3 regions of the Zymobacter palmae genome follow, and region 2 is predicted to be linked to each of the others. Evidence: predicted binding sites of a transcription regulator. Region 2 holds the regulator's gene; each other region holds the start of a gene.

Region 1 (3,148 bases), 1.3 Mb from region 2:
TTGCCAAAGGGCGGCCATCTGCTGACACTGGTCAAGCCGCAATTTGAGCTGACCCGCGATGCCATCAATGACAAAGGGCTTGTGCGCAACCCCGCGCTGTATGCCGATGTGGAACAGCGCATCCGCGACTGCTGCCACTCACTTGGACTAGACGTACAGTGCTGGTATGACAGTCCCATCAAAGGCGGCGATGGCAACCACGAATTCATTCTACATGCGATAAAGCGCGCCTGATCTAGCAATACGCGATGACGTCTGTGGTAGAGGGCAAGCTTCTGTTGCCCTCTTCCTCATGCCTATTACGCTCGCTATATTTCCCCACTGCCCCAAGCTTTTCTGATGCTGATAGCGCATACAGCCCCTCTTCTATAAGTAGCGCGCAAGGCATCTCCTCTGCGGCAGCGCATGGATATCAACGAAAACAATAGCGCCCATCATTCCCCTATACAGGATGGGATGGCACGGCACACTCGGTTCGATAGTCCTACAGGGCAGTGTTCTTAGGGCGTGTTTAATCCCTCTACTCATGTCATTGATGAGGCTTAAGCGACAAGATTACGGTAAGCGCCATCTATTTTAGAAAGCGAAAAATCAATCTGACGTCACCTCTAACAGTGCATATATCAAACCTCAGCAACGCCCCGCCGTATCCTCCTAGCCTTGCCTAGGACACTGACACGCCTCGAATGCTCTCGCGTTCGCCTCCCCTCTCCATGTTCAGCACGGCGCTAAGTGAAGTGTCTGTCGCCACGTGCGTGGGCTGGTGCCATACCAGCGCTGAAAGGCGCGCGAGAAAGCACTCAGCTCCGAGTAGCCCAGCTGCAGTGCAATATCTGACAGTGGCAGCTGACGCTGAGGAAGCAGGTACTCGGCCAGTTCTCGCCGTACGGTGTCGATCATCTGGGTGAAGCAGGTCCCTTCTTCGCGCAGGCGTCGCTGGAGCGACCACGGCGAAATACCCATGTTGTCAGCCACACGTTCAAGGCTCAGCGGCCCTTGCGCCAACAGCAGATGAATCTGGTTGCGCGCCTGATCGACAATCCCTTGATGCGGTGTCCGGTCATTAAGTCGGCGGATTGCATCCTGCATCACCGCGAGCAGGAGCGGATCGCTGTCAGGCATCGTTCGACCAATATCGCGCTTGGGAATCAGCAGCGAATTGAACGGCTGCTCAAAATACACAGGGGCGTCGAAGACCTTGCAGTGCTCGTGCCAGCCCTCCGGACGAGGGTGCTCGAACTGCACCTCACGTGCGGCCCACTGCGGCCCCAGCACATAGCGGATCAGGTTGAGGAACATGCCTAGCGTCAGCTCGGCATCCTGCCGGCGAGCCAGAATGGCACCGTGATGCACCTGATAGTCGAGCCGTAGGCATTCGCCTTGATCAACCAACCGCGTCAGAGTGTCGTGCTGATGACAGGGAAAGGCACTCACCACATTACGCAGCGCCTGTTCCAGCGTCGGCGAACACAGACCGATATAGCCGATCAATCCAAGCGCTTGGGGTTTGAACTGGCGGCCGTAGTACAGCCCGAAGTTATCCTCCCCCGATGACCGTGCGGCTTCCTCCATCACTCGGCAATAATTGACCAGCCCCAGACTCAGCGTAGGGCTGCCCAACAGCTCGGGGTCGATGCCACTGATGCCGAAGATATGGTCAATATCGCCGCCACAGTGACCAATAAAGTCGCCTAGCCCAGAAGCCGCAGCGGATAGTACACCGCGGTGCCCGGCGGGTACGCCAGCAAAGGCACCGGCCAGCGCGGACTGAAACGAAGGCATTGCCATGGACACCTCTCTTGCACAACGATCACCGGAGATGGTGATCTCCAAGCAAGATGCGTACCACCTTCCCACTCCCACTCCCACTCCCACTCCCACTCCCACTCCCACTCCCACTCCCACTCCCACTCCCACTCCCACTCCCACTCCCACTCGCGGTCGAAAAGGCGATAGTGGCTAGCTCCCCACAGGCAACACCTGCTCTTCCAGATAACGACGGCACAGCCGCACGGTATGGTGCATCCAGTCAGAGCCAAGGCTCTGCGCCATTTGGGTCTGAGCATGCGACGCTACCCACGCGGTCATCTGGATACGACGCTGCATCACCAGTGCTGGAATAACGGCCAGATCATCGTCGTCGAGGTGTGCCTCACGCTCGTAACCGGTCAGCCAGTGTTCGATCCACGCTGGCGCATTAGGGTGATGCTCTTCGAAGCTGATGGCCGCTGCCAGATCATGCAGATACCAGCCCATGCCGCAATCGTCGAAATCAATGACGCGCGTTTCCCCCTGATGCAGCAGCAAATTGGTGAGCCGCAGGTCGGCGTGTATCAGCCCATAGCGCGCCGGAGACGTTCCAAACGCGGCCATTTCGACACCGATACGCGCTACCGCTTCATCCATCAGCGCCCGATCGCTCGGCCGCAATCCCGGTGCCTCACACCAGTGGCCCCAATGCCCTTCCGCGCCAATCATTGAGGCATGATCCCAGCGAATGCGCGTGAATCCCGCGGGTTTCTGCCAGCACTGGCTGTGACGATGAAGCCGTGCGGTGATCTGCCCGAGTGGCTCAAAGGCTCGTGGGTCGATGCCATGAGTGGGCATTTCACCTGCGACCCAGTGAAAGATCACCGCATGCCGCTGCTCGCCACCCGGCAACGATAGCGTTTGCACTCGCTCGCCTTCACCATCGTAAAGCGCCTCGGGCACCGAGATGCCTTCCTCACGCAGCGCATCCAACCACAGTAGCTCACTTTCGATAGCCACCTTGCGATGATAGTGGCCACGATGCAGGCGCAGCGCATAGCGCTGTCCCCGTGCCTGCACGCAGAACGTCGCGTTCTCCGAGCGGCAGATCAACTGCAACTCGCCATCTCTGAGAAAGGGGTAGCGCTGCAGCGCGCAATGGGCCAACTGCGCTACCGCAGCATCGTCAAGGGTGTCGTACTGAGCGGTACTCATCGAACGTACTCCAAGCGGATAAGAGGCATTCAGCATGGCGCGCCCGTTCCCTTTCGCGCTTGACCTCGCCGGTGCATCACTTGACGCCAGACGACACCCTCTCTGCCTTTCTGTCGAAGTTGACCGCAGCGCGCACAGGTAGGCGCGGCCACGTCAAGTTTTCCGTCTCGTCCTGGTGGCATGA
Region 2 (3,148 bases):
CGGTTGGTAGGTTGCGGGCGTCGATACTGACGGCAACGTGGCGACGTTCCGGTGACTGATGGCGCAGTTCGTCCAGCAGTGCCACCAGCAGCATAGCTGGCAGGTTGTCGATCGCGTAGTAGCCGATATCTTCCAGTGCCTGTAGCGCAATGGATTTTCCCGATCCTGATCGACCACTGATGATGATCAGCTTCATCATGAGGTAGCTCCCGGCAACAGCCATAAGGAAAATGAAGGTACCACCCGGACTGAAACGGCAGGCCATGCGGCCTCTGTTTTAGTTGCGGAAATAGCACATATCGGCGGGTTCCGCCCCGGATGAAGAAGCCCTGACAGGGTAGCATGATCGAACGTCAAAGGCCGCCATTTTACGCGGGTATTGGTCTGTGTCAGGGAAATGAAAAAGGCATGCCGGAGCATGCCTTTTTTGCAAGAAGGGTCGGCGCAGAGCGCTCTAAAACCGATTAGGCGTCCAGTTCGTCAGCGGGGGCTACGCTGGCGGCGCGTTCATGAGAGTGAAGCTGCTGCTTGTCTTTCTGTTTGAGCAGCTGGCGGTCCAGCTTGTCAGCCATGGCGTCGATCGCCGCGTACATATCGTTCAGCGTGGCTTCGCTATGAAGCTCCGCACCCGCGGTTTTCAGGGTGCAGGCTGCCGTCTGGCGTTCCTTCTCGACGGACAGCGTCACGTGGGTCTGGATGATGCGCGCGTCATGGCGTACCAGTCGAGCGAGCTTCTGTTCGACATAGTCGCGCAGGGCAGAGGTCAGTTCGATGTGATGTCCTGTGATGTTGACCTGCATGGCACTCTCCTTCTTCGGGTGTGAGAACCGCATGGGAAGGTACATCCTGTACGTTCCCATACTTTCTGAGTGTAGCCAAACACTAGCCTGATACCAATGTGATCCGTAATTGGCCGGAACGTTCCGTGCCGCTTGATCACATGCTGTTATCTCATCTCACGCCAGCCGCTTGCGCTCACTGGACGCTGGAATACCCATAGATTCACGATACTTCGCGACTGTGCGTCGTGCAACCGTGATGTCATCCTCGGCAAGCAGTGCCACCAGCCGAGCATCCGACAGTGGCTTGTGAGGCGGCTCCTGTGCGATTAGCTTCTTCAGCTTGGCGCGGATAGCGGTGCTGGAGTGCGCATCGCCGGCCTGGCCCACATGGCTCGAGAAGAAATGCTTCAGCTCAAACAACCCGCGTGGGGTGTGGATGTACTTTTGCGTTGTCACGCGTGAGACCGTGGACTCGTGCAGCCCGACCACTTCCGCGATGTCGGCCAGCACCAGCGGTTTCATGGCTTCTTCACCATGGTCCAAGAACGCATGCTGGCGGCGGATGATTTCTCGTCCGACTTTGAGCAGGGTGTCGTTGCGGCTGCTCAGGCTTTTCATCAGCCAGCGTGCTTCCTGTAAGTGGTGGCGCAGGAACTGATTGCCTTCGCTGCGATCACCGCGCCGGATCAGGTGCACGTACTCATCGTGCAGCGACACGCGGGGCAGGGCGAGCGGATTTAGCTCGACTTCACCGCCCTGACGCGGGTGTCGACGCAGCACCAGATCCGGAATGACGTAGTTGTCCGTTTCGCTGCTGTAGAGCCGTCCCGGGGCTGGATCCAACCGTCGGATCATCGCGATGATCTCATCAAGTGATTCATCGTCCAGCGTGAGCCGACGCTTGAGCCGTTTGAAGTCGTGCGCGGCCAGAATCTCTAGGAACTGGCGTACTAAACGCCGAGCCTGTGGCAGCAGCGGTGTATCGCTGGGCAGTGTGTTGAGCTGTAGCAGCAGGCATTCGGACAAATCGCGGGCGAAGACGCCTGTCGGTTCAAGCTGTTGCAGCTGGCTGAGCACCGCGTGCATGTCGGTATCGCTGACCGGCTCGCGCAGCTGGGCATTGAGGCCATCGCGCAGTTCGTTCAGCGGCTGGCTCAGATAGCCGCGTTCATCGAGGGCGTCGATAAGCGCATCGGCAATGAGCTGCTGCTGATCGTTGAGTGGCAGTAGCGAGGCCTGACGGTACAGCACGTCTTTGAGCGTTTCTTCACGTGCATTGCGTTCGATATCGGGGCCTTCGGTACCGCCAGATGACGGCGCCGTGGGATTGATCAGCCCCTCGGCCAGCATGCCCTCACGCTCTTCATCGATGCCCGCATCGTCGAACGACTCTTCGCTGTCCGTATTCTCGGCAGCGCTCCAGTCATCTTCGAGTGCGAGTTCGTATGCGTCGTCGAAGGTATCGACGAGCATCAGCATGGGGTTGTGCTCTACGGCTAACTCAATCTCACGGCGGAGGTCGAGTGTCGAAAGCTGCAGCAGGTGAATGGCCTGCTGTAATTGTGGCGTCATCGTGAGGTGAGCGCCGATATTGAGTTGCAGAGAGGGTGTCATCATTGTTGTAGCAACCTGGGCGATATCACCAATACGATTCTTACGCTATATCGCTTCGCGCTGCGGATGCAAGCCCCCTCTCTTAAATTCCGGCAAGAAACATGCCAGCTTGCCGGTAAAACGGGTGATCTCCTTGATCGTCAGACAGATAGAACGGGATATCCATTCTGAACGATGGCTGAAAGGCTTTCAAAAAGGAACGGGGTGACAGCAGGAGGGCATGATGCATTGGTCGAGCAGGGATTGATTCCTAGGCAAAGCCCTTTTATACGTGAGGGTACACAAAGATACAGGTGAGGTGGAAACCCGACCACGATCTGGCTTGGGGCTTCCTTGACTCAATAAAATGCCCACAGTACCCCTGGAGGTGCAGTATGGCTATCGACCGTAATGACCCACGTTCCCAGCAACCCGTCGACCTGTCCGATCAAAGTGCGCTGGATCGCGTGCTGACCGCATGTGAAGTCGAACTGAGCAACGAACACCGTAAGCAGCTGCGCCGTTTCGCTCTGGAGTATGACGAGATTAATGATGGCAAGGTGCCGACGTTTGCGGAGCTGGTCACCTTTGCGCGCCCCCGCCTGCTGCCTTCCGAAGGCTGAGCGAGAGCGTATCGTACACTCCATATGCATAAGCGCCACCGCTCGACCGTACTTGACGATCGGCGGTGGCGCTTATGGTCTGACAAAAAAGGGCGGTTATAGCTGGAATTCGTGGCCCAGATACACGTCACGGACGTGCTGGTTGGCCAA
Region 3 (3,148 bases), 660 kb from region 2:
GAGCGAGTATTCGACGGGGCTCGGTACCATGCGTACTTCGTTGACCTCTTCCATCTTGAGGGCAATGTAGGCGTCGATCATATCGTCGCTGAATACACCACCTTCAGTCAGGAACGCACGGTCAGCGTCGAGTGCTTCCAGTGCCTGTTCGAGGCTGGAGGCAACGGTCGGTACCTGTTTCGCTTCTTCCGGCGGCAGGTCGTACAGGTTCTTGTCGAGTGCTTCGCCCGGGTGGATGCGGTTACGGATACCGTCCAGACCGGCCATCAGCAGCGCAGAGAACGCCAGGTACGGGTTGGCTGTCGGGTCAGGGAAGCGTGTTTCGACGCGTTTCGCCTTCGGGTTAGCCGTGTACGGAATGCGCAGTGATGCAGAGCGGTTACGCGCGCTGTAGGCGAGCATGACCGGTGCTTCGAAACCCGGTACCAGTCGTTTGTACGAGTTGGTGGAGGCGTTAGTGAACGCGTTCAGCGCACGCGCGTGCTTGATGACGCCACCGATGTAGAACAGTGCCGTTTCGGACAGACCTGCGTATTCGTCGCCCGCGAACATGTTTTTGCCGTCTTTCCAGAACGACTGGTGAACGTGCATGCCAGAGCCGTTGTCGCCTGCCATCGGTTTCGGCATGAACGTAGCCGTTTTGCCATACGCGTGGGCCACGTTGTGGATCACGTACTTCATGGTCTGCACTTCGTCGGCTTTCTTAACCAGCGTGTTGAATTTCACACCGATTTCGTTCTGGCCAGCGTTTGCCACTTCGTGGTGGTGCACTTCGACGTCCTGACCAACGGCTTCCAGCGTGTTACACATGGCAGCACGCAGATCATGGAAGGAGTCGACCGGGGGAACCGGGAAGTAGCCACCTTTGACGCGCGGGCGGTGACCCATGTTGCCGCCTTCGAAGCTTTCGCTGGTGGCCCATGCGCCTTCTTCAGAGTTGATTTTGAAGAAAGAGCCGTTCATTTCGTTGCCGAACTTCACTTCATCGAAAACGAAGAATTCTGGTTCCGGGCCGAAGAATGCGGTGTCGCCCAGGCCTGTGCTTTTCAGATAGGCTTCGGCGCGCTTGGCGATGGAGCGCGGGTCACGGTCGTAGCCCTGCATGGTCGCTGGCTCAATGATGTCGCAGCGCAGGACCAGTGTCGGGTCTTCGGTGAACGGATCCACATAGGCAGTGCCGTCTTCCGGCATCAGAATCATGTCGGATTCATTGATGCCTTTCCAGCCGCCGATGGAGGAGCCATCGAACATCTGACCGGTTTCGAAGAACTCTTCGTCGACAGTGCGCGCCGGAATGGAAACGTGCTGTTCCTTACCTTTGGTGTCGGTGAAGCGAAGGTCGACCCACTTGATGTCGTGTTCCTTGATGAGGGCCAGCGTGTTGTCTGCCATGTGTGATCTCCAGTAGTTCCCGCTGCGGGTACGCTTGCGATGATGGTGCCGAGATCTGCTGTGACTATCTGTTATGACGACAGGCGCAGACCTTCGGGTCGGCATTGACGCATTAAGTAATGCACGGAGCGTGCCAAATATAGTGCTTGGTCGGCTCGATACTGGTGCACAGCGTCATTTCAAAGGAACATCAGAGTTATCTGTAGGCACAAATGGCTGTTTTAGCCACTTTATTGCACTCGGCTGGCGCATATGGGTATGGATATGCACCAACAAAGTGCCTTGCACCTTCCTGTAATATGCATTGCACCGTTGTGGTGCGCAAGGTAAAGCGTAGAGAACGTATCGCGGGCTAAGGTGGGTGTCCTTGGCAGGGTAAGCCCGTTATGATGAACCGCCCAATCGACAACAACAGGCCGTCAGGTCATCGACCGTGCTAGGTGGTCGGAAGCCTGCCGTACAAAGGATCTCGCTGCATGGGTATCGCCCTTTCCAATTTGCTGCCACTGTGCGTGTCGCTGCTGGCCGGCTTTGGTCTCTATCGCTTCAACTGGTCGTTTCTGCGTACCCATATCGATACTGTTGCCAGCGTCAGCATGTACGTGCTGATGATGTTCATGGGGATTTCGATCGGTCAGATTGACGGCTTCTTCGACATGTTAGTGGGGGTCGGGCTGACCGCGCTGGCTATTGCGGTAGCCACTACAGCTGGGGCCATGGCGGTCATTTGGGGCGTGATGTACTGGCCCCAGCGCGGTCGCCCGCCGCTTCCGGTGGCACCGACGACGATGGCAACCGCTGGCATAGAGGCTGTGACGCCTCCTGGCCGTCTGCTGCATCATTTGGCGGCCCCATTGAAGATGATCGGCATGGTGGCCGTTGGCTTTGTGTTGGCGTGGGCGCACTGGTTGCCTAAGGCGCCGTATGAACACGCAGCAACGGCGCTGCTTTACGTCATGACCTGCGCTATCGGTTTCCAGTTAGCGATGAGCAATGTGCGCTTCAAAGAGCTGATCGCCAACCGTCGTGGACTGAAGATTGCGCTGTGCGTCTTCGTCGGGACTTATCTGGGCGCACTGATTGTGGCACCGCTGCTGTCGCTGCCCCTGCGCGGTACAGTAGGGGCGGCTTCGGGTTTTGGTTGGGCTTCGCTGTCCGGCATCCTGTTTTCCCGCTTGGGTGAACCCGTTGTGGGGTCGATCGCCTTCCTCACCGATATGTTTCGTGAAGCGCTGGCGCTTATCCTAATACCGCTTTTGAGCCATCGTCAGCGCGGAAAGATGGCGATCGGTGCCTGTGCTGCCACCTGCATGGATGTGACGCTGCCCGTGATCGAACGCCATAACCCCGATCGCCGTGACGTGACCGCAGCGTTCGTTAGCGGCAGCCTGTTGTCGTTTGCCGTGCCGTTCTTGATTCCGCTGACGGTGGTGTGAGTTATCCACACCCGGTTTTGTACCGGGGTTCTGGCTTATCGACGCCTTTGCTTTTTCATACCGTGCAGAGACAAGAACGCGACCATCAAGGTCGCGTTCTTGTTTTTATGAAGGTAGTGATGTTTTCGCTACCTTTCTGTGCGAGGCCCGGGACCTTATTCACCCGGTGTGTGGTGATGCGTATTCAAGCTGGGGTGCTTCGCTTTATTTTCCTGGGCCACGCTTTGGCGTTTATCTTCTTTGCCCGTCGATCTGGCCGTACGTTTGGGGCCTGATGTGATACCCATCGTGATCTCCTTCTGTATGGCATGTGCATGTAG

The links. The regulator sigma-54, encoded in region 2, starts transcription at its own class of promoters, with help from an activator protein. The targets are predictions, from matches to a motif close to TGGCACNNNNNTTGCTNT.
Region 1: the regulator sigma-54 is predicted to act here: its motif matches at 1,831-1,848, upstream of qhpR (AraC-like transcriptional regulator QhpR).
Region 3: the regulator sigma-54 is predicted to act here: its motif matches at 1,511-1,528, upstream of glnA (glutamate--ammonia ligase).

Annotation. Positions count from the first base shown of each region.
Region 1 is NZ_AP018933.1:663,382-666,529, reverse strand. Features, by position in the region: gene ZBT109_RS02970 (TlyA family RNA methyltransferase) at 1-234, shown strand, start outside; gene qhpR (AraC-like transcriptional regulator QhpR) at 718-1,788, opposite strand; gene ZBT109_RS02955 (phosphotransferase enzyme family protein) at 1,960-3,000, opposite strand.
Region 2 is NZ_AP018933.1:2,341,959-2,345,106, reverse strand. Features, by position in the region: gene rapZ (RNase adapter RapZ) at 1-196, opposite strand, end outside; gene hpf (ribosome hibernation-promoting factor, HPF/YfiA family) at 465-800, opposite strand; gene ZBT109_RS10460 (RNA polymerase factor sigma-54) at 957-2,399, opposite strand; gene ZBT109_RS10455 (hypothetical protein) at 2,771-2,998, shown strand; gene lptB (LPS export ABC transporter ATP-binding protein) at 3,095-3,148, opposite strand, start outside.
Region 3 is NZ_AP018933.1:3,004,991-3,008,138, reverse strand. Features, by position in the region: gene glnA (glutamate--ammonia ligase) at 1-1,392, opposite strand, end outside; gene ZBT109_RS13380 (lysine exporter LysO family protein) at 1,869-2,828, shown strand.